3 regions of the Kovacikia sp. CALU 1929 genome follow, and region 3 is predicted to be linked to each of the others. Evidence: predicted binding sites of a transcription regulator. Region 3 holds the regulator's gene; each other region holds the start of a gene.
What was found. The regulator NtcA, encoded in region 3, controls nitrogen genes in cyanobacteria. The targets are predictions, from matches to a motif close to TTTGTANNNNNNNNTACAAA.
Positions count from the first base shown of each region.

Region 1: a site for NtcA is predicted at 5,086-5,105, ahead of AC1S52_RS05685 (ammonium transporter). Genes of this name have one in related genera too.
Region 2: a site for NtcA is predicted at 3,808-3,827, ahead of AC1S52_RS32450 (DUF3155 domain-containing protein). Genes of this name have one in related genera too.

Region 1 covers NZ_JBXBCF010000055.1:105,269-112,657, reverse strand. The annotation lists gene cbiT (precorrin-6Y C5,15-methyltransferase subunit CbiT) at 1-287, opposite strand, end outside; gene AC1S52_RS05705 (pentapeptide repeat-containing protein) at 680-1,048, opposite strand; gene AC1S52_RS05700 (hypothetical protein) at 1,078-1,299, opposite strand; gene rpsU (30S ribosomal protein S21) at 1,296-1,484, opposite strand; gene AC1S52_RS05690 (RNA recognition motif domain-containing protein) at 1,817-2,116, opposite strand; gene AC1S52_RS05685 (ammonium transporter) at 3,232-4,869, opposite strand; gene AC1S52_RS05680 (hypothetical protein) at 5,373-5,939, opposite strand; gene AC1S52_RS05675 (ATP-binding protein) at 6,818-7,389, shown strand, end outside.
Region 2 covers NZ_JBXBCF010000118.1:8,681-16,069, reverse strand. The annotation lists gene AC1S52_RS32460 (S-layer homology domain-containing protein) at 507-1,850, shown strand; gene AC1S52_RS32455 (sensor histidine kinase) at 2,048-3,460, opposite strand; gene AC1S52_RS32450 (DUF3155 domain-containing protein) at 3,857-4,180, shown strand; gene AC1S52_RS32445 (cofactor assembly of complex C subunit B) at 4,646-5,179, opposite strand; gene AC1S52_RS32440 (PadR family transcriptional regulator) at 5,303-5,692, opposite strand; gene AC1S52_RS32435 (response regulator) at 6,220-6,897, opposite strand; gene AC1S52_RS32430 (DUF3611 family protein) at 7,225-7,389, shown strand, end outside.
Region 3 covers NZ_JBXBCF010000075.1:160,934-168,322, reverse strand. The annotation lists gene AC1S52_RS19240 (lysophospholipid acyltransferase family protein) at 1-517, shown strand, start outside; gene AC1S52_RS19235 (SDR family oxidoreductase) at 577-1,407, opposite strand; gene purE (5-(carboxyamino)imidazole ribonucleotide mutase) at 1,491-2,006, opposite strand; gene AC1S52_RS19225 (NUDIX domain-containing protein) at 2,153-2,608, opposite strand; gene nagA (N-acetylglucosamine-6-phosphate deacetylase) at 2,698-3,852, shown strand; gene ntcA (global nitrogen regulator NtcA) at 3,880-4,551, opposite strand; gene fabI (enoyl-ACP reductase FabI) at 5,365-6,159, shown strand; gene thrC (threonine synthase) at 6,314-7,389, opposite strand, start outside.

The DNA.
Region 1 (7,389 bases), on a different contig from region 3:
TCTACATTGGTGACCCCAAAGCGATCGCAGTTCCGCCGAATCAAGCTGGCAACTTCCTCATCCCGTTCGACCGCATAGATCCGTCCCTGGGGACAGAGCAGCCCCACCTCAACGGGAATGGTTCCTGTTCCCGCGCCGATGTCCCACAGCACTGAGTCAACCCTAAGCCGCAGAGCTGAAACCAGAAGCAATCGAACCTCTCGGGGACTCATGGGGATCCCTGGTAATCGCTCGAAAAGATCGTCTGGAATACCAGGAGTAACATAGGACCAGAGGGAGGAGGACATGGATCAACCATCAACCATATGGAAGGAATGAATTCATCCTATAGCGGTTCTCATTCCTGTGAGCTATATCCCTCGCCTGACATTGATGGTGCTGAATAGCAGTATGAATTGAAACTTTGTTCCAATTCATACAACTCTCAATTCATACCCAAAATCAGCAGCGCCCTGACATCTGACGCTTATAGCAGTTCGAAATCATCAGTGAGAATAAAAAACCTTGGAAGAAAAGATTCCACAGAAAATCTTTTCCCCAAGGCAAATTAAGATGGCTATAGCAAATTTGGAACTTACTTAATACCAATTCTCTTCGAAGCTACACATAAAAAAGCCTGGTAGACAAGGGGCTTAAGCCCTTTGCTAAGTGCAAACTCATATTGAACTGGTATACAGTCTCATCCTTTAGGCAAAGAAACCTTGAGATTATGGGGAAGCGCACTAAGGTTTACCCCTTCCGACATAGTGGCTCCGCGCAAATAGGTTTGGCTCAAGTTGGCATCACCTAAATTGGTGTTACTCAAATCGGCGTTCATCATATTTGCTTTAGTCAAATTTGTTTCAGCAAAATTGGCTCCAGCAAAAATGGTATCAGTCAAATTGGCGTGACTAAAATTTGTCCTTGTAAGGTTTGCCTTAGTCAAATTTGAACCGCTCAGATTAATACCACTCAAATTCAAGTTCCTTAAATTTGCTGCCATCAGATCTAAGTTTCTAAAATCTCTTTGCCCTGCCATATACCTACTCAAGAGTTCTTTGGTATTCATAGTATTTAGGGAACTACTTAGCATGTGAATTAGGTTTCAGAATGTAAACGATAGGTGAGAATCGAAAGATCAGTGGTCGGCACAAAATAAGTCTCAATCAGCTTTTTATCCTTCAGATGTTGAAGAGTTTGAACCAAAATCGGGTAGCTTTTGCCGGTAATATCAAAAAGCTCACCCTGATTCTTATCGCCTTGCTTCAATGCTTCCAGGATAATATGCTCGATTCCACTTGAAGGGTCTTGAGGAGTCAATATCGAAATTTCCTTTTACGCTGTCTGTGCATAGCCAGAGCTTTACGCTTACGTTTTTCTATGGGGGTTTCAAAGTGGCGATGTTTCCTCATATCTGGAAAAATGCCTGCTTTAGAAACCTCGCGCTTAAATCTACGCAGTGCTGACTCAATTCCTTCATTTTCACCAGGAACGATTTGGGTCATCGAATCTCCTTAAACAAGCTGAATAAATCCCAATCAAACGCAAGCAAGCCATCAGCAACTAAGTGCGGATAGTTAGGGCCGTGTCTCAACCGCTCATGCTTTGCGGCATCAGTCCAGTACTCCTGTTCAAATCGTGCTGATGTTGAGGATGAAAGGGTCTCCAGATTTCCATTCGTCAATGCTAGAGTAGTCAAAAATCAATACCAAACTTTGTAGATAAAACAGATTATCTACTCCGCAGCGATCGCCCTTTTGCTACGGCAACCTGGGATCACAGAGTTTGGGCTGTTGAATTCTGACTAAGGTTGGCACTTGCTCCTCAGACTTAAAGTCTAGTAACGGTTAGAGCCACCTCTATTTCCCCAACCACCGCCAGAAGAACCTCTTTCTTCGCGGGGCTTCGCTTTATTGACCTTGAGGTCCCGTCCCATCCATTCAGCACCATTAAGGGCTTCAATGGCTGCGTCTTCCTCAGCTTCTGTGCCCATTTCAACAAAAGCAAAGCCCCGGAAACGCCCGGTTTCTCGGTCAGTAGGCAACTGAACCCGTTTGACCGAACCGTATACTGCAAAGGTTTGGGTCAGATCATCCTGCGTAACTTCGTAGGATAAATTCCCAACATAAATCGACATATGAATTTCTCCAGAATCAGAAGAGATGGAGAGTTAGATTCGGAGAAACGCTTGTAAAACGAATTACACAGCCGAAAATAAGCCTTACAAAGACTGTAACACAGGACTAGCTATCCCAGGAAAAATTAATCAAGGTTTACGATACCAATGCTGATCTAAGATGTTTCATCTACATATAGCAGTTCTAAACAACCTGTGATAATAGCTAGCTGTGTGAGCCAGTCTCTCTAGGGAATGCTTTCTCACAATCGAAACAGGAGTGCCATAGTGATTTCAATCATTTATGAAATTAAAAGGCTTTGTAAACAAGAAAGAGTTCGTATAAAATCCTTGTTCACAGCCTAAATAGAATCACTGTAGACTGATAGATGTATCAACAATTGCAACTGCTTTCATTCTCCTGGTTCTCCTACCACAGCAAGAGAGCTAGCCACTCGATACCTTTTTCTGTGCTGTGCCAGGATGCTGTTTAACAAAACGTTCTAATAGTCCGCGATTCATAAGGTGCCCAACAGAACCTTAAGCGATGAATTCGGATTATGGCTACTAATTAAAGTACACAAGTTCCGTTTTTTCGCAATCCTAGAAATGCGTTCTAAGAAACCGGCGGCTCTGCTAAAGTGGGCACCGTTGTCAGTTTCTTCAAGCTTAACTAGTAAGTTGTCAAACTTACGCCCCAATCCATTAGGGGTCTGTTTTGGGCAAACGCAGTAGAGCCAGGTAAGCTTGAACCCGCGATCGCCTGACCGACGAGTCTCCAATATGGGCAGGTCTCCCTTATTTAGGCTCAGGATGTGCAGTTGCGTCAGCTATCACCTCCCCTCATTTCCTTGATATAGCTATCGCCAGGTTGCTTAGTACATTGGGGTTAAAGGGGGCGTGGGGGCACTTCTCCAGCTAGGGGTTCCACCCCTGCACCCCGTCCTAAATCAGGTGGCTATGGCTATACCTCATCCCTTACCACCTACCATTTGTTGCCTTAAAAAACGGTGGGAGAAAGTCATCGTCCTTCTCCCACCGCTCAGATTGATTAAGTTATCAGTTCTTGGCTGCAAACGTTAGTAGAAATTGAGTTAAGAGAACCGAACCTCTAACAATTAACAACCAACAACCATTTAATAGTGGCTGCCTGCCACACCACTGGAGCTTTCGATGCCAGTGGTGCCTGCGGGCAGACCCGTTGCTTCCTTAACAAACCCAGCATAGGCTTCCATGCCATGTTCGCCAATATCCAGACCAATGATTTCCTCTTCTTCACTAACCCGGATACCCAAAATTGCCTTCAGCGCCGCCCAGAAGATGCTGGACAGCAAGACGGTCATTCCGCCAACTGCCATAACACCAACGAACTGAATCCAAAGCTGACTAAAGCCACCACCCATGAACAGTCCAGCGGTTGGTCCAAGACCAGGAGCATATAGAGCGCCAGCCGCTTCGCTGCCACCAACGGCAAACAAACCAACTGACAGCGTACCCCAGATCCCACAAACCAGGTGGACAGAGGTAGCACCCACAGGGTCATCAATCTTGATCCGGTCGAAGAATGCGACTGAGAAGACAATTAAGATACCAGCCACAATCCCAATGATGGCAGCCGATCCAACGTTGACAAATGCAGTAGGAGCGGTGATTGCTACCAACCCTGCCAGTACGCCGTTAATAATCATGGACAGGTCGGGCTTACCCAGCACCAACCAGGCAGTGATCGTAGCGGCAACTCCACCAAAAGCGGCGGCAATATTGGTAGTGGTAGCAGTGTGAGCGATTAAAGAACCATCACCCACGGACATTGTTGAACCAGGGTTAAAGCCAAACCAGCCTAACCAGAGAATCAGACAACCCAGCGTGGCGATACTCATGTTGTGAGCAGGCAAAGCATTGGGTGAACCGTCAGCATTGTACTTGCCAAGCCGGGGACCGAGAAAGGCAGCGCCCATTAGTGCCGCCCAGCCACCAACGGAGTGAACCACCGTGGAGCCAGCAAAATCCCAGAAACCAAAGGCAGCTAGCCAGCCACCACCCCAGATCCAGTGACCCGTAATGGGATAGGCAATCCCTACCAGCAGCAGGCTGAAAATCAGAAAGTCAACAAATTTAACCCGCTCTGCCACTGCCCCCGACACGATGGTGGCAGCGGTTCCAGCAAACACCAGTTGGAAGAAGAACTTCGCCAGCAGCGGCACCCCTGCCCAGCTAATCGCACTAAAAATCCCCTGGTAAGCTTCCCCGGTTGCCGGGCTGTTATCGGCACCCGCCAGGAAAAAGCCACCGATGCCAACAAAACTATTGCCATCGCTGAACATTAGCCCAAAGCCGATCGCCCAGAAAGCGATCGTTGAAAGGGCAAACACAATCAGGTTCTTGGATAGAACGTTAACTGCGTTCTTCTGGCGACAGAAGCCCGTCTCCAACATGCCGAAACCAGCATTCATGAAGAAAACCAGCATCCCTGCCACCAGAACCCACATGGTATCGAGTCCGACCTTTAGGGTTTGAGTTTCAGTTGCAAGGCTTTCAAGCGTTGGCGGAGTAGTTTGGGCAGTTGAAGCAAACCCCCACCCCAAAACAATCAAGAAAGCCAGAGGGATACAGGCTTGCCAGGTAGGAGAAAGCTTCTTGGCATACCAATTAGGGTTAAGCCATTGGTTATTCCACTTCAAGCCATCAAGCTTCAGGTTTAAGCGGTCAAGCCGCAGAGAAGATTTCCGCTTCCTGCGCTTAGACGGCTTCTTGAGCATCAGTTTAGACATCATTCCGGACAGTCCTCAGTGAACGAATGTTTCAATTGGCGATGGGGGCATTCCACAATAAACGACCCGACCAAGTACCCAAACCAGCCTGGGGTTTAAGGCTCCGAGAGGGATGAGAGGAAATTGACTCAATCAGTCTCAGTAAGTTTAACCCTGGGGTACTGGGAAGAATACAGAGTGTAAGTATCTAAAGATTCCAGCAATTCTGGCGAATACACTTCTGTATCGAAGAATACACAAAATTTCTTACCCCTTATACCACGCTTACGTAGCAGGTCAACCAACCTGACTGGGGTAGCAAAAAAACTTTACTCTCTCCAAAAGGAATTTTACTTAGCAAACATTGTGTAAAAAGATTTCCAGGAGTAATTGACAGAAAGCTATCGAAATAGTACATTAATACCATTCCGCTTCATCACTCCTTAAGCGAAAGCCCCCAAAGACCTCCTGGGGGCTTATTTTTTATCTAGAGCTTTATGGGAAAAGTTTACTTCACTGACGGAGCCCTAGCAACTCTGTTGATGAATCCCTCTCGCATGGAGAATGTGTTCAGCGCGAAAAATATCTGCCCTTGTGCCTGCCACAATTAGCAGGTAGTTTCCCTTAGAAATTTGAATGGCGTATTGTTTTGCCTCATTTTCAGTAATGCCGAGGCTGACTAATGCCCCAACTAGCCCACCCGTTGCGGCAAATGCACCTCCACTTAACAGGACAGCGGCAAGCTCAACTCCCACCACTGCCGCTCCTGCACCAGATAGCAGTGCCAACCCTAAGCCCAGTAAGACCCCGCCTAAGCTGCCAGCAAGGCTACCTTTCAGTAAAGCTTGCCTAAAGCCCCCTCTGTTCCTTGTGATGTCATGCAAGGGCACCTGGTGCAGCAGTTCCCTGGCTTGAGAACCCCCCAGAGACTGCTCCGCATTTAAATCATGATTGCCAACTAAAAAAACTTGGGCTAAAGGAAATCCCGAAAAAACCAGTTGGTCGAGTGCTTGCCCCGCCGCTTCGAGACACGGAAAAACTCCGATGATTCCCCGTTGCCGTCCAATGCTTGTTTTTTGATTAAGAAAATACATAAAATACTTTTTAATTCTGTAACTTCTAATACTATTTTATCGATACTTGAACCTTCGGAGCGTCAAATTCTTTCTGTTTTGTCAGGGAAATTTGACTTCGATTCAACTATGAGGTTGTCTCAAACCCACCGGATGATAGGAATGAGCGCTTTTACTGTTATGCGAAAAATCCAGCTTTAAACCTCAATCCTGGTTGAGAGCCGGAGATTTTTCTCAGAAAAAGCTATGGGTTTCTAAGTTGGTGAGGTTTTAGGATTGAGATGTAGAGTTGTGAGAGACCCTCAACTGCTCGATAGGGGGATATATGGATATCTGGGCATACTCGCGATTGATAGAATTTATCCGGAGAACTGTCATTGCCTAGCTCAGGACTAAGCTCAATCCAAGACTGACTCCGGAGAGGTTTTGGAAGGATGGCTTTTGGTGTGGATTCTTCAGCGCGAGTTACCCTGCATCGACTGGATCATTTTATCCAAGCGCATTGGAGCGATCGCAGGCAGCGGACTAGTTGAGAATCTTCCCCAAATTCACTAAGGAGTACAGATTAAATAACCGTGATAATTCCCCATAGAGCGAAGTATTTGAAAGATAATCTAATGGGGCTGAATTGTTTTTTGCCCAAACGTTTCGCTCCTACAAAATTTCGGGCTTCGATTTAAACCTCACTAACTTAGAAACCCGTAGTTTTTTCTGGGAAAATCTCCAACTTCTCCACTTAGATGAGGGCTAATCCAGATTTCTATAGCAATTGGCTGTGAAGCCAATACTGGGTTCTCAGATCAAGTAACCACAAAAATTTAAAGCAGGGATGGGGTGGTTAGGTAAGGCAGGCTAATGAAACTGGCGAGGAATACGTTCAAATAAAGAAAACCGCAGATATGGGACTGAAGCAGCAGCGGATGAAGTTATTTCGATCGCACCTTTGGCATCGATCTGCTCTGGGATTATTGCTGCTACTGGTTGCTGGTTATGTGGGCAACCTGACCCGCTGGACATTGTTTTTTGATATTGATTTCATCTTTGGCTCGATCGCCGTATGGTTTGTGGTTTGCCTGTATGGGGTCAGATGGGGAACGCTGGCAGGGTTTGTTGCAGCTAGTTGCACCTATTTTCTCTGGAATCATCCCTATACGATCATTACCTTTACCTGTGAAGCGCTGTTTGTTGGGTGGTTTTTTCACCGCTATCGCCAGAACATTGTCTTATTGGATGGCATTTTCTGGCTTTTGATCGGGATGCCGCTTGTCTGGCTGTTTTATGCACTCGTGCTCCAAATGGATCCGGAGCAGGCACAAATTATTATGTTGAAGCAGCCAGTGAATGGCATTTTCAACGCATTGATTGCAAGTCTGGTGCTGACGCATTTGCCAGTTCATCGTTGGTTGGGGCGCCCCAGGGCAATTAACACGCTCTCCTTCCAACAAACGCTGTTTAATTTGCTCGTTGCCTT
Region 2 (7,389 bases), on a different contig from region 3:
AATTCATCTGTACTAAAGTGATTGTGTGCTCCATGTTCCACCCAACTCCATCAAGGGATCAGCAAAGATAAATCGCTTTCGTAATTGGCAACACAATTGCCTTTTGCCTCCGTTAGGCTGATGCCCGATGGTCTAACAAGTATTAGGGATTACAACAATCAGAGCGCCCCTCCCTACGAAGCAGGCGATCGCACTTTCAAATCCCTTAAGAGGATGGGCGATTATTTTACCCCCTTAATAGAAAAGATTATTCGTTCAGAAGTAAATAGAGCGAGTATCATCGCTTTGGTGCATTAACAATCTATCCTCGCAGGAGCAACTTCAATGACGCGCTGGGCATCTTTGCCGCTGATAAGAGTAAAAAAACTTTTTGCCAGTACTTATCTAAATCAAGGAATTCCTGCTAAAAGTAATGGATTCCAGCTATCAATCTCATTTAAGAACCTCGCTTCTCGTTAAAAGTCTATAAATCTAACAATTCGTCAATGTACTTGGAGTAGTTTCCCATGTCTTATTCCGTCACCTGGAAATCTGGGACTGCGGCGTTGCTTGCGCTAGGGTTGGTTACAACAACTGCCGCCCCATTCCTAATCTCAGTCCCAGCGATCGCCCAAACCCGCTTTCCTGACGTTCCGGCTGGCTACTGGGCAGAGCCTTTCATTTACGAACTTGCGGCTAAAGGGGTGATTGTTGGCTTTGCAGAAGATGGCACCTTCCGCCCTGAAGACCCAGTGACCCGTGCCCAGTTTGCCGCCATGATCAACCGGGCGTTTAACCGCCCGACTGTCCGCCCTCCCGTTAATTTTGCTGATGTACCTGGAAACTACTGGGGCAGATCGGCGATCGAGCGTGCCTACACTACTGGCTTTATGGCAGGCTATCCGGGCAACTTATTTCGACCAGATGAGAATATCCCTCGCGCTCAAGTGCTGGTATCCCTATCTGCGGGCTTAGATTACGCCAATAATCGACCGATTGACCAGCTACTGGCTTCTAACTTCAATGATGCGGCTCAAATTCCTGGATATGCCCGTCCCGGTGTTGCTGCTGCCACAGAGCGGCAGATCGTAGTTAATTACCCCGATATCAGAACCTTGAACCCGAACCGGGTTGCGACTCGGGCAGAAGTTGCCGCCTCCATTTACCAGGCAATGGTCAGCCAGGGTCTAGCCGCTACGATTCCATCGCCCTACATCGTGGGACAGGCTCCAGTCGCCGTTAGAATTCCGGCGGGAACATCCATTCCTATTGTCTATACCGGAGCAGATCGGCTGATCCTGTCTCAGGAAGAAACCCAACCAATTCCAATCACGCTGAAAGTGGCTCAAAATGTGGTCACTGCTCAGGGGCAGGTGTTGATCCCAGCCGGTAGTGATGTAAATGGACAGTTGGTGGTTACTGACGGAGCCGCTCAATTCACTGCTAATGAAATTGTCTTGCCCAACGGGCAACGGCTTCCAGTTAGCGGCTCTTCGGAGCTAATTAGAAGCTACCTGGTTGTTCGCAAGAACCCCACAACCGGCAAAATCATTGCTGGCACATTAGTCGGTGCGGGTGCGGGTGCTGGAGTTGCGGCTGTGACCGGCGATCGCAAAATTCAAGCATGGGAAGTATTGACGGGGGCAGCGGCTGGAACTCTGGCTGCCACTTTTTTGGGCGGCAGAACGATTGAAGCGATCGCGATTGAACCCAATACCAACCTTTTGCTGACTCTCAATCAGGATTTGGTCATTAGTGGCGATCGTCCACAACCCAGACCCGTTCAACCTGCCACGCCTCTTGCCCCAACACGACAAGAAGCACCGCCGTTTGTCCCGGCTCCCGCAGAGGTCACTCCCCAGAAATTCTAAGGATGGGAATTTAAGCAGGGATTTGCGAAAAAACTTGGAAAGTTTGGTCACTGGTTATTGGTCAATCCGGATTGACCAATAACCAGTGACAATTCCTGCCTGTGACTTTGCTGGCGTGTTGGGTTACTCATCTAAAAATCGCTGTAATTCTCATTCCTGGCAGTCAGTTCAATCTCAAAGTCTTTTTTTAAAAAGCCCTAAGTTTTGAGTGCAGCGGGTAGCTGAACAACGAAGGTGGTTCCCGCCTCAGGGTGTTCTCCGTGGTCTGATAGCCTATTCCGGTGAGATGCCCAGGCAGGGCTAACCACCTGGATTTTTCCATGCATCTGTTCAACCAGGGCATAGGCGATCGCTAACCCTAAACCACTACCAGGAATTTTACTCTGTGCCTGTGCCCCGCGAAACCGACGCTCGAAAATGTGGGGTAAGTCCTGGGCTGAAATTCCTGGTCCCGTATCAGAAATTGAAACCTCTATCCAGGGATGGTCTTCTTCTTTTAAAGCAAGGATACCTGCTTGAACAAGAATTTGCCCCCCGGTTTCAGTGTATTTGAGCGCATTTTCAATCAGATTATTGAGTACTTCTCGCAACGCCTGAGGGTTTGCTTGAACAGGGGGTAGATGGGCAGGAAAATCAGTGTAAATGGTTAAGCTGCGCTCCTCCGCGATCGCCCCTGCCGATGCCAGTAAGGGAGTCAACACCTCGACTACCGAGCAAGGTTCCAGGGACAGCGGTGACCCTGCCAGAACACCAGCACCCGGCAAGAGCGGAATCGCCTCACCCCAGTCCCCAATAGCCGGCGGGAGGGATAGAGGTGTTATTTCAGCTTCATCCATACCCGTAGTAGCTGACTCTAACTGCTGCGATAGTTCCTTCAACCGAGCGGCTTCGCGCACAATACTGGACGCAATTTCACGGTTAGCGTCTCCCGGTACCAGTCGTTTCAGAATTAACTTACTGAAAGTTTGCAGGGCAGTGAGCGAATTGCGGAACTGGTGGAGCAGATTGTCCAAAATGTCGTGCTGCTGTTCCTGAAACAGGTGTTGCTGGCGACGATCCTGATTCAGCCACTGGTAGCGCTGATCCAGGACACAGGCAAGCGCCAGTGTGTTTGCGATCTCATGGATCTGAGATTGTTCCCACTCATTCCATGCCCGATCGCTGCGTTCAGTCACCAGTAACCCCATCACGACTTCTTCATGCATCAGTGGCAAAACCATTTGTCGCTGAGTCACTAAGGTTCCTCGCTGACTTGCCCCTACCTGGTTAGAGGACATGGAAGAAACCTCTAAATCCAGTTCCCCCTCAAAGTCCACCATCGGCTCCAGTGGATGGTTTGCCAGACTGGAAAAGGAAGTAACCGAGTCGGTTAAAAGTCGAGGAGATCTTTCGATACGGGCGATCGCAGGTGGCAACTGAAAAGCACTACTGACCTGCCAATCTGCTGCCGTTTCAGGATACGCCACCACAGGTACCAGTCGTGTTTCAGCCCCTTCCACCAACTCCTGGGTTAAATAGACCACACTCAGCGATGCCCCTAAACCCTGCGTCAAGAGGGCAACTTGAGCACGGCATAGGGCAACAAATTCAGAGCTAGTGGGGATGAACATGCAAAAATAACCCAACCGAGTGAAGCGGAGTATTCGTGTAAACGAGCTAGACCTCAGAAAGTCTGTTTTACCTTGTAGGTTAAAAGAACCGATCTCTATCAGGACACACTCTATATACAAAGATAATTAGCAACGACCCCTTTAGCCAAAACTCTTCCCCCATTCCCAACTCCTATCACCCCTTCCCCATACTCAATGATCCATTTCCCCATCTGCCGGATCCTTTGTGTGATCCCCAGGGTTTATCTCGCAATATTAATTTCCACCCTCAGAAAGATTTAACCTTTGTATCATTGAGTTAAAAGAAGTTGAATTTCCAGTCCCAAATCGATATACTGACGACGTATTTTGTAACTATAACTACACTTGGGTTCTGGAAAAAGGGGGTAAACGGCTTTGGCAAGGAGACGCAAGCGTAAGAGCCGCCGTCGGCAGGAGGGGCGTAGAATTCTTGAGAATGTGCCTCAGTTCAGCATTGAATGTGGTGAAGATAAACCTGTCACCGCTGCGCGCAAGTTTATTCATTCTGAGGGGATTGCTCCGCCAGCTTTACTGCTAGTCAAGCGTAACGAGCATACCACAGACCGGTACTTCTGGGCTGAAAAGGGCTTGTTCGGGGCACAGTATGTTGAGGAAAATCATTTCCTATTTCCCAGTTTGAGACTGTCTGACGATCAGGTTGGAGACCTTCCGGTCGCTACCGTAGTTCGCAGTCATTAGCTTGCTGACTATTGGTATTGATGGAAAGCGACCAAAGTTCTTGTTCCGTCCACATTTGAGCCTATCTCTACAAAGATTTAGGTTTTAGCTTAAACCCCTCCTGATTCTTAATCAGGAGGGGTTTAAGCTATGAACATTAGATAGGCATTTAGGAACGTATCACAATGTTAAGACTTAAGCACTTGCTCAAAAAATAATTAAATATTCTTAAGCTTCTAGCTTGATTGAGCTATTCCAAAAGGCTTGATTTCAACCCAGTCTGCCTTACCCATAATTAACAAAAATTTGATGGGTTGCCCGCTATGCTTAACCCACCCTCTGGATGATTCTGACTCCCTACTTAGGGATGTGCCCCAAAATAAAGTACCCGCTAGGCAAGCTGCTCCACGATGGATTCCCGCCTGCGCGGGAATGACGTTGGGACTTTATTAATTTGCGAGTCCCTTACCGCTTCTGGATAGGCATTTAGCCTGCTGGGGTTAAGGGTAGCGATCGCTGTAGCTCAGCAAGTTCATCCCGGTGAGCTGTCACGGTCACAATACTCGCCCCGCTCTCACTTCCATCCCTAAGCGGCTCAATCTGGAGCAAAACCTTTTCAGCCCGCCCTGCTCTGCGCCAGTAGAACACCCCTGCAACGGGAGAGATAAACACTAGCCCGATCGGCAATGTGCCCGCGTTAGGCAGCAGAATAGATAGCACCAACGCTAGACAAAGCATTCCAACCGCTGTCAACAAAGTCAGAAAAACTGCCAGGAAACGGCTAGGGCGAACAAAACCCTCAAACTCGACCTGACGATCTGCCTCATTCACAGAGGTGATCTCGTAAGCCCGTTTGGCAAAATAATCCTGCAATTGCTCTAGTGTTAACTCTCCCGATTGATCAAACTTCAGTTTTACAATTTGAGTCCGGTCCTTCACCGAGGCTCGAATGAAAAAGAAGAGACCCACCGTTAGCAGCAGGGTAAGCAAAAAAGTAGAAGAGAGAACAGAAGTGTCCATACCGATCGCAAGCACCAGACAAAAAGTACAACTTCAAGTTTAATCAACTCCTGACATCAGGAAAGTTCTTGAAGCTGCACTCCCAGCCTGGAGGCTTGATACAGTCTTTTGAACCCAGACCAATCAGGTGCTCCGGCTAGGAGCTAACCCATTTGAGTGAGGCAAACTGTTATGCTTCCTGACATATTCATACCAAAGCCGAGTCAGGTCTTGAGCTTGCTGGGTAGCGCCAGAGCAAATCTGGTACATACGCCGTGGGCGTCCCCGACCCTCGACTTTTTTCCAGTACCCTTCAATAATTTGCTCATCCTCAAGGAACTTTAAAGCGCTGTAAAGCACCGTATCCGAAAGGCGATAGGTTGGGTACTCATTTTCTAGAAGCTGAATCAGCTCCGTTCCATAGGAGTCTCCCCGAGACAAAACGGAGAGGACATAACACACCGCCAGTTCCTTATTGAGGTAAAAGGGTGGGGGCGCTTGGAAGAATTGGTAAATATCTTCAAACTTCATCATCTTTCCCATCCAGACAACAACAAAAATTCAGTCACTATAGCTGCACCTAACTAGAAGCTAATAGCACTTCACCCTCAACCTAACAGGGGTACCCCAGGATCGACATCAACCGAAAGAATTAAATTATCTTTCTAGCGATAATCCTGCTTGACAAGGGTTTAAGCCTTCGCTACTCAGCTATTTGAGTTCATATCAGGTGAGTGAGAAGTAAGCTTAAAAGCTACATCTCTGAATGTTGGGGCAACAGAAGAGAAACAGGGCTAAAAGCTGCACAATTTGAAGGTTGGGGCAAACCTGAAAAGGTCTAACCGTTTAGCTGTCATCAACAAAGATTCCAGGTTAGCCTAATCTTGAATAAATCATCCACAGCTCAATCCACTAATTCTCGTAACTCAATTCTAGATGCTTCCTGGCAGAATCGTTTATCTAGAGTAAATAAGATTCTATTCTGTCACAAGGGCTTGACAAGCCGATGGGGTGTAACGAGTAGCATTACTATTTGGTTCAAGGAATAACCCTGCAACCGATTAAACTAGTCCTGACCGCAGCGCAACAACGGCTGCCTGAACGCGATCGTCCACCGCCAGTTTGTTCATGATGCCCCGGATGTGGGTTTTAATGGTGTTGGGGCTGAGGTAGAGTACAGCGGCAATTTCAGGATTGCTCTTTCCTTCTACCATGAGTTTGAGAACCTCAAGTTCCCGTTGAGAGAGTTGTCCCGTAAAGGTCGCAGCCGGAGAGGGCGGCTTCAGATGCTCAATCACTCGGCGAGCAATTAGAGGATCTAGATAGGTTGCTCCTTCTTGAGCGGCTGCGATCGCTGCAATCAACCGATCAACATTGGTTCCTTTAATACAATACGCATCTGCACCGCTGGAGAGCGCAGCAATGACCTCGTTCTCGGTGGTGTGGGAGGTTAGCATGACAATCCGAACATCGGGCAGTGCTTCCTTAATTTTCTTGGTAGCTTCGATGCCGTCCATGCGTGGCAAGCCAATATCCATCACCACCACATCAGGCTTTAGCTTCAGCGCCGCTTCTACTCCCAGGTAACCATCAGAAGCCTGCCCTACAACGGTGAGTTGGGGATAGTCTTCCAAAGATTGCTCTAGCCCCAACTGCATCATTGGGTCATCCTCTACGATCAAAATCCGTAGGGAAGGAAGCTCTGGGGCACTATTAGAGGATAGAGTTTGGTCTGACATGAAATGAATAGGAAGTGAATAACTGAAAAAGGCTTTTGAGAAAAATTACCCCTCTATAGCGTTTCCTTTCTGGGGGAGGTACATCTCATCTGTTTGACTCAAGGGTTGTACGGCTATCCATGTACCTTACTGGATTCAAAAACGCTATAAATCAATCTTCTATTGCTAAGTAAAATCTCACAGCCCAACTCTACACAAAATCTGAAGGTTGTGAACCGCAGACTGCTACTTTTTTGCTTCATCCATGCTGGAGTTGCCTACTTATTATGAAGCGAAGAGCGTTACCATGAGAAATTAGCAAGAATAAATCTTTCATATGCCGGGATCATGCTCGACAGACCCAGTTCTTCTTCCGCACCTCCATCCCTCCAGGATATTGCCAAAACCTTTCGTCTAGCAGGATGGTTAGGGTTTTGGTCTCAACTAGTGTTGACGGTTGTTTCGGGCATTATCCTTCTGTTCGCCGGACTCAGCCGCTCCCCCGCAGGTAGC
Region 3 (7,389 bases):
AGCTCCAACCCACCGATCGCGGTGGGATGCCTTCATGATTCCCTATGTTGCTGGACATGACCTTACCGGACGACACCTGCATTTTATGGTCTCAGCCGATGAGGTGGTCGGATTGCAGGGTTGGCTGATTCGGCATTTGGGCGGATTTGCGGTGAATACTAAGCGTCCGGCGATCTCCAGCCTCCGTTACGGCATAGAACTGCTGAGAAATAACGAAGTACTGGTGATCTTTCCTGAAGGAGATATTTTTTGTGGAGGGGAAGTCCAGCCCTTAAAGCCCGGTCTTGCCCGTCTTGCCCTTCAGGCAGAAACCAACCAGCCTGATCTGGACACCCAGATAGTGCCGATTCATATCCACTACAGCCAACCTGGCGTTCCCTGGAAAAGTTGCGCCAAGATTCAAGTCGGCACCCCCTTGCGTGTCGCTGACTATAACCTTGGTTCACCTAAAAGTGACGCTCAGCAGTTGACGGCTGGCTTGTTTAGCTCTCTCAAAGACTTAGCAGAAACAGTTTGAACATTTGAACCAGATCAGACAAACAACCCACAGCACTGTGGGTTGCTGGACACCAACGGTTAGGCGCTATTTTGAGGTAACTGGGCAAATAAAGCTGCCCAATCTACAACCGCTGCTCTGTCTCCCTGGTTGATGAGTTCAAATACCTGTCTTTCCGTGGCTGGATTGTGCAAACACTCCACACAGGCAGCCGCCACATCAATCCGACTGGTTTGCCCATTTAGTTTGTCTCCAGTGCCAATGACGACACCTTGCTTACCGTCGGTTGTGGCTTTCAATAAGGTATTTAAATCATAGGAAGTATAGGGTCCGTCAATTAACCGCCCTGGTCGAATGATGGTGTAAGGTAGTCCCGAAGAAATGATGGACTGTTCGCCTTTCTGCTTGGCATCCAGTACTCCAAAAGCGTTTAACGCCGTGTAGGGAAACTGATCTTTCCGCTCAACTCCACAGGATGAGATGTACACAAAGCGCTTTAGATCTTGAGGTGCCGCTGCAACCAAGTTATGAACCCCTTCGGCATCAACCTGTTGGGGACCGTTTCTGGCTTTTGTGCGGCGGTAGTCTGGATTGAAATAAATTTGTCCCCATTCCAACCACTGCTGCACTGGATTGCTGGTTTCAGGTACCTCAAAGTCCCATTTCTCAGAAGGGAAGGCAGTCGTTCCTGTACAGCAAATGATGTAAGAGATATTCTGGGTTGCTGCTGGGAGAGTGGATAGGTCACGGGTATCGCCAGCGATCGCCTCAACCTTCCCTTCAAACATTTTTTGTGCCCGCTCTACTCCACGAGTGAGAACCCTCACTGGCATCCCTTTTTGGATCAATCTGGCAACCACTAATTGCCCAACGCCGCCTGTTGCTCCTGCAACGAGTACTCGATCACTCACTGCCTTTACCTCCGATGTCTTGCAAGTCTATTCCTTCGGATTAAGATAGACCATGACCCATTTTCAAACATCCCTCCTAGCACTCACATCTCCAAATATTTCTGATATCCGATTTGATTCAGCCTAGATTGCTTCTCCATTACCATCTGATTCAGGCTTTGACGATATTGCTGAACCTTTTCCAGTAGAGATGCATCATGGGTTGCCAGAATTTGTATGGCTAACAGTCCGGCATTGCGGGCATTGCCGATCGCCACAGTCGCCACCGGAATTCCCGCAGGCATCTGCACAATCGAGTAAAGCGAGTCTATTCCTTGCAAGTGGCGGCTAGGAACAGGAACCCCAATCACTGGTAGCGGGGTCAATGCCGCAACCATACCCGGCAGGTGAGCAGCTCCTCCAGCTCCGGCAATGATTACCTTTAGTCCCCGCTGATGAGCTTCTTTGGCATATGCCACCATGCGTTCAGGTGTTCGGTGTGCCGAGACAATCCCCACCTCATAGAGAACGCCAAATTCTTCGCAGGCTGCGATCGCCTCCTTCATCGTGGGCAAGTCCGAATCACTGCCCATAATGATGCCAATCAGGGGTGGGGACATGGAAGGGTGAGAGGTTGTTAGTTGTTGTTGGTAAAGTAGTCAGTAGTCAGTAGTCAGTAGTCAGTGGACTGTGAATGTAAGGTGATGGTTTTTGATGTCAGGTAACTGTTTCGCCCATTACCGATTATCGCCCCAACTCTCTACTTTCAACTCTCCACTCCCTGTTTCCTGCTATCGTAGCTCTTCAGGAACTCTACCGCATAGCGGGTTGTCAGGGTGATCTGATCGGGCAAGTCATTGAGTGAGAACCAGCGTAAGTCTCGGTGTTTGTGGCTTTCTACATTTTGAGGCGTACCTGCTGTAATCTTCACCAGAAATACAGGAGCAACCCAGTGAACTTCTTCATCGGGCAAAATGTGGTCGGTGACTCCTAGCAGTGTCACGACTTCGCTTTCAACCCCAAGTTCTTCTTTAACTTCCCGCTTGATTGCCGCTTCAATCGTCTCGCCAAACTCAACGGCACCTCCTTGAATCGCCCAATATCCGGCTTCTGGTGGCACCAAACGCTCAATCAGGAGAATTTGTCCGTTTTCAAAAATAACTGCCCCTACCCCTACCCCAATGTAATCTTTGCCGCGTTTTAACCCCGATTGGACTTGCAAACCCTATTTCTCCAGTCAGTACGATTCAATTTCAAGATTAGAACACAAGCGGTGAAAATGAAGGTGTTAGGTGTCAGGTGTCAGGTGTCATGGTTGAGAATTTGATTCTGAAAAATTCCCGCATTGTTGGGCAGGACGGCTTACAGCACATCTTAATTCGTGAAGGAGTGGTTGAAGCGATCGCCCCAACCCTGCTATCCCATCCTGAAAATACAGCTTCTCTGGATGTTGAGGGTGATTGGGTTTCCCTGGGAGGGGTTGATCTCCAGATCAATGGAGCGCTAGGGCTGGCATTTCCTGACCTCAATCCTGACCATTGCACCCAGATCAAGGATATTAGCGAGTTTCTCTGGCACCAGGGGGTTGATGGGTTTCTACCAACGATTGTGACTACCTCAGTCGAGAATATTCAGCGATCGCTTGCCACCCTTCACCAGTGTCACCAGACAAAATTTGCTCAAGTGCTCGGTGTTCACCTGGAAGGTCCGTTCCTCAATCCTCAGAAACGAGGGGCACACCCCGAAGAACATTTGTTACCCCTGACTTTAGAGAACGTCAAACGAGTTCTGGGAGACTATGCCAGCCTTGTTAAGGTCATGACTCTGGCACCTGAACTGGATCAGACCGACAAGGTCATTCCCTATCTCCAGTCTTTGGGGATTACCATCAGCCTGGGACATTCTCTGGCAAGGGCAACCCAGGCTCAACGAGCGTTTAGCATGGGAGCCACTATGGTCACCCATGCTTTTAACGCCATGCCAGCTCTGCACCACCGGGAACCTGGACTGTTGGGAGCCGCCATCACCAACCCCAACGTTTACTGCGGGCTGATTGCTGATGGTGAGCACGTTTCCCCCACCATGATGGATATTTTGCTCAAAGCAAGCAATTACGAACAGGGAATATTTTTAGTCAGCGATGCCCTGTCTCCCCTGGGACTCCCCGATGGCACCTATCCCTGGGATACCCGCCAGATTGAGGTTCACGAAGGCACAGCACGACTCCCCGATGGCACCCTGTCTGGAACCACCCTCCCCCTACTCACCGGCGCACAAAATCTAGTTAGATGGGGGCTTTGCAGCGTGGAGCAAGCGATCGCCCTGGTAACTTGTTCTCCCCGTCAGGCGATCGGGCTGTCGGCTAACCACATTGGTCAACCCGCCCACCTTCTCCGATGGCATCTTACCTCTGATGGTGAACTGACCTGGAACAGGTTGGAGAGGGAAGTGAGGGGAAAGGAGTAAGGGGTACAAACTCCTCTCCTCTCCTCCTCAAGTAAACTGCTGGCTTAACGTCACTGGATTGTGAACAGTTATTTTCTTTTTGTGGATGGAGATCATTTTGTCCTGGCGTAGATCTCCAAGCAAGCGAGTGACGGTAACGCGGGTGGAGCCAATTGCTTCCGCGATCGCCTGGTGAGACAACTTCAGGTCAATCGTGATCCCATCACTGCTGGGCACCCCAAAATCACGGCATAGGATCAGCAAAAAACTGACCAGCCGAGAACCCATATCCCGGTGAGCCAGGGTTTCAATCATCATTTCAGTCTGTAAGATCCGGGACGATAGCCCTCGCAGGAAAACCATCGATAGATCAGGATTATCCTTCAGTGCTTTTTCAACTTGTTCAATTGGGACTGAGAGCAATTCAACCGGGGTAAATGCAACGGCATGATAAAAGCGATCGGACTTGTGCCCGGTGATCAGTGAAAGAACTCCAAAGACGCTATTCTCTCGCAGTAATGCGACCGTAATTTCTTCTCCCGCCTCGTAAACCCTGGATAGCTTGACTGCCCCTTTAAGAAGAAAGTAGACACGCTCGGCTGGATCTCCTGGGAAAAAAATTGTTTTACCCCGTTCAAACGTTTCAACAACGGGTGGAAAAGCCCCGCCCCCCATCTGGCGGAATACAGATGCCAATGGTTTATCTTGCATCACAACCATATACCCTACCTGCTACCCAAAAGATTACCCGGTTAACTAATAGGTACAGCCCTAAGTTAAGTGAACCTAATGATAGATCTGTAACTTAGAACACTTAAACTTACTACACCGCAGGTTTTTGTGCCTGATGTTACATATTGGACTACTGCCTTAACCCTTCGCTGTCTAAAAAGGCTTAAATTTAACTCGGACTTGCACCACCTGAACTCCAATCCAGATGGTTTAAGAACATCTTATAGCGTTTCCTTTCTGGGTGAGGTACATCTCATCTGTTTGACTCAAGGATTCTACGGCTATCCATTACTTCATTGAATTCAAAAACGCTATCACCACAGTTAATTAATTTGATACTGGCGTTTCTTCTGCCAAATACTGTTCTTAAAAACGCGATATAGCAATTCTCAACTTTGTGAAGTACGTTTTTGGTCGTTCTTGATCATTGGTCATTGGTTGCCCCCAAGGGACTAATGACTCATAACAAACCACCAGCTTGTACCGCATCAGCATGAGAACCGCTGTATCACCATTCTCAATCAAGTGGGAATGCCCTAATCCAGGGAGTCAAGGATTCGAGCGCATCTATAAGGTCAACCACAGTTTAGACGGGAAACGTCATTTCCCTATTATGTTGCACACCTTTGCTATCCGATATACCCCATCTTTGAGTATTCTCTATAGAGCAGTCCACGAAGCGAAAAAGAATAAAGGCACCTAACGCCCAACACCTGACACTGTTCGGCTGAGCGCTCACGTCGAAGCTCACGTCGAAGCCTGACACCTGACACCTCACCACTTACCTACAGATTGAGAGTTATGCTGAATTTGACTGGAAAAAACGCCCTGGTTACTGGTATCGCTAACAATCGTTCCATCGCCTGGGGCATTGCCCAACAGCTCCATCAAGCAGGAGCAAAGATTGGAATAACTTATCTGCCTGATGAGGAACGCCGCGTTAAAAAGATTGCGGATCTGGTAGAGCCAGTACAGCCCTCTCTGTTTCTTCCCTGCAATGTTCAGGACGACGAGCAAATTCAATCAACCTTTGAAACCGTCAAAGACAAGTGGGGACAGCTCGATATTCTGATTCACTGCCTTGCCTTTGCTAACAAAGAAGATTTGACAGGCAGTTTTGCTAATACCTCGCGCGCCGGATTTGCAGCCGCCCTGGACATTAGCGCTTATTCATTGATCAAGCTATGCTCCGCTGCTCAACCGCTAATGACGGCAGGGGGCAGTGTGGTCACGCTCACTTACCTGGGAGGAGTCAAGGTCATCCCCAATTACAACGTGATGGGGATTGCAAAAGCAGCTCTGGAAATGAATGTGCGCTATCTGGCATCAGAACTAGGTCCCCAAAATATCCGAGTTAATGCCATCTCCGCTGGACCCATCCGGACTCTGGCATCTTCTGCGGTTGGCGGCATCCTTGACATGATTCACCATGTTGAACAGGTTGCTCCCCTGCGCCGCACCGTGACTCAAACTGAAGTTGGCAATACTGCCGCTTTTTTGTGCAGTGACCTTTCAAGCGGGATCACAGGGCAAATTATTTACGTTGATGCAGGCTACGAAATTATGGGAATGAGTGAGGGTAAAGGGGAGGCGTGAAACAGAAAGTTGAGAGTTGCGGGTTGAAAGATAGAGATGTTAACTCGTCAGGCTAAGACCTCCGAGGTTTTCAAAACCTCGGAGGTCTGGAGGCTCTACGAACAATCAACAACTCCTCATCCCTCACTCCTCACCACCCCCGCGATCGCTTTCCTTAAAACCCCATTGCATCAGCAACCGACTTCAAATCCGGCTCAACGCCCTGTTTGAACTGGCTGTGGCTGTGTTTGATCGCACAGTCTGGGTCTTTCAACCCGTTGCCGGTCAGAACACAAACGATGGTTGCTCCTGCTGGAACCTGATCTTTGACTTTCAACAGCCCAGCCACAGAGGCGGCACTTGCCGGTTCGCAAAAAATTCCTTCACGGGAAGCGAGGAGACGATAGGCATCGAGGATTTCGTCATCGGTGACAGCAGTGAACTTGCCCTGGCTAGCTTCTTGAACCGCGATCGCCCGCTCCCAATTTGCCGGATTGCCAATGCGAATCGCGGTTGCCAGGGTTTCGGGATGCTCGATCGCCTTGCCCAACAGCAAGGGGGCGGCACCGGCTGCCTGAAATCCCATCATACGCGGCAATTTACTGCACCGCTGTTCCTGGTGGTACTCGCAAAAACCCATCCAGTAAGCAGTGATATTCCCGGCATTGCCAACCGGGATGCAGAGCCAGTCAGGAGCATCACCCAGGACATCCACGACTTCAAACGCAGCCGTCTTCTGCCCCTGAAGCCGATAGGGATTCACGGAGTTAACCAGGGTAACCGGATAATTCGCAGACATTTCCCGCACAATTTCCAGTGCCCGGTCAAAATTGCCCTTGATCGCTAGAACTTCAGCACCATAAAGCAACGCCTGTGCCAGCTTACCCATTGCGACATAGCCATCGGGGATCAGCACGAAGGCACGCATTCCAGCGCGTCCAGCATAGGCAGCAGCAGAAGCAGAGGTATTACCCGTACTGGCGCAGATCACGGCTTGCGCGCCGGCTTCTTTTGCCTTTGAAATTGCCATCGTCATGCCCCGGTCCTTGAAGCTGCCGGTGGGGTTTAAGCCATCAAACTTAACGAATACCCGCACCTGTTTGCCAATTTGCTCAGCGATCGCAGACACCGGGATCAATGGTGTATTGCCCTCATTGAGGGTTATCACTGGCGTTTGCTCAGTTACAGGCAAGTATTGCCGATAGGACTCAATCAACCCATGCCAGCCCTGCGAGGGAGAGGGGGATGGGG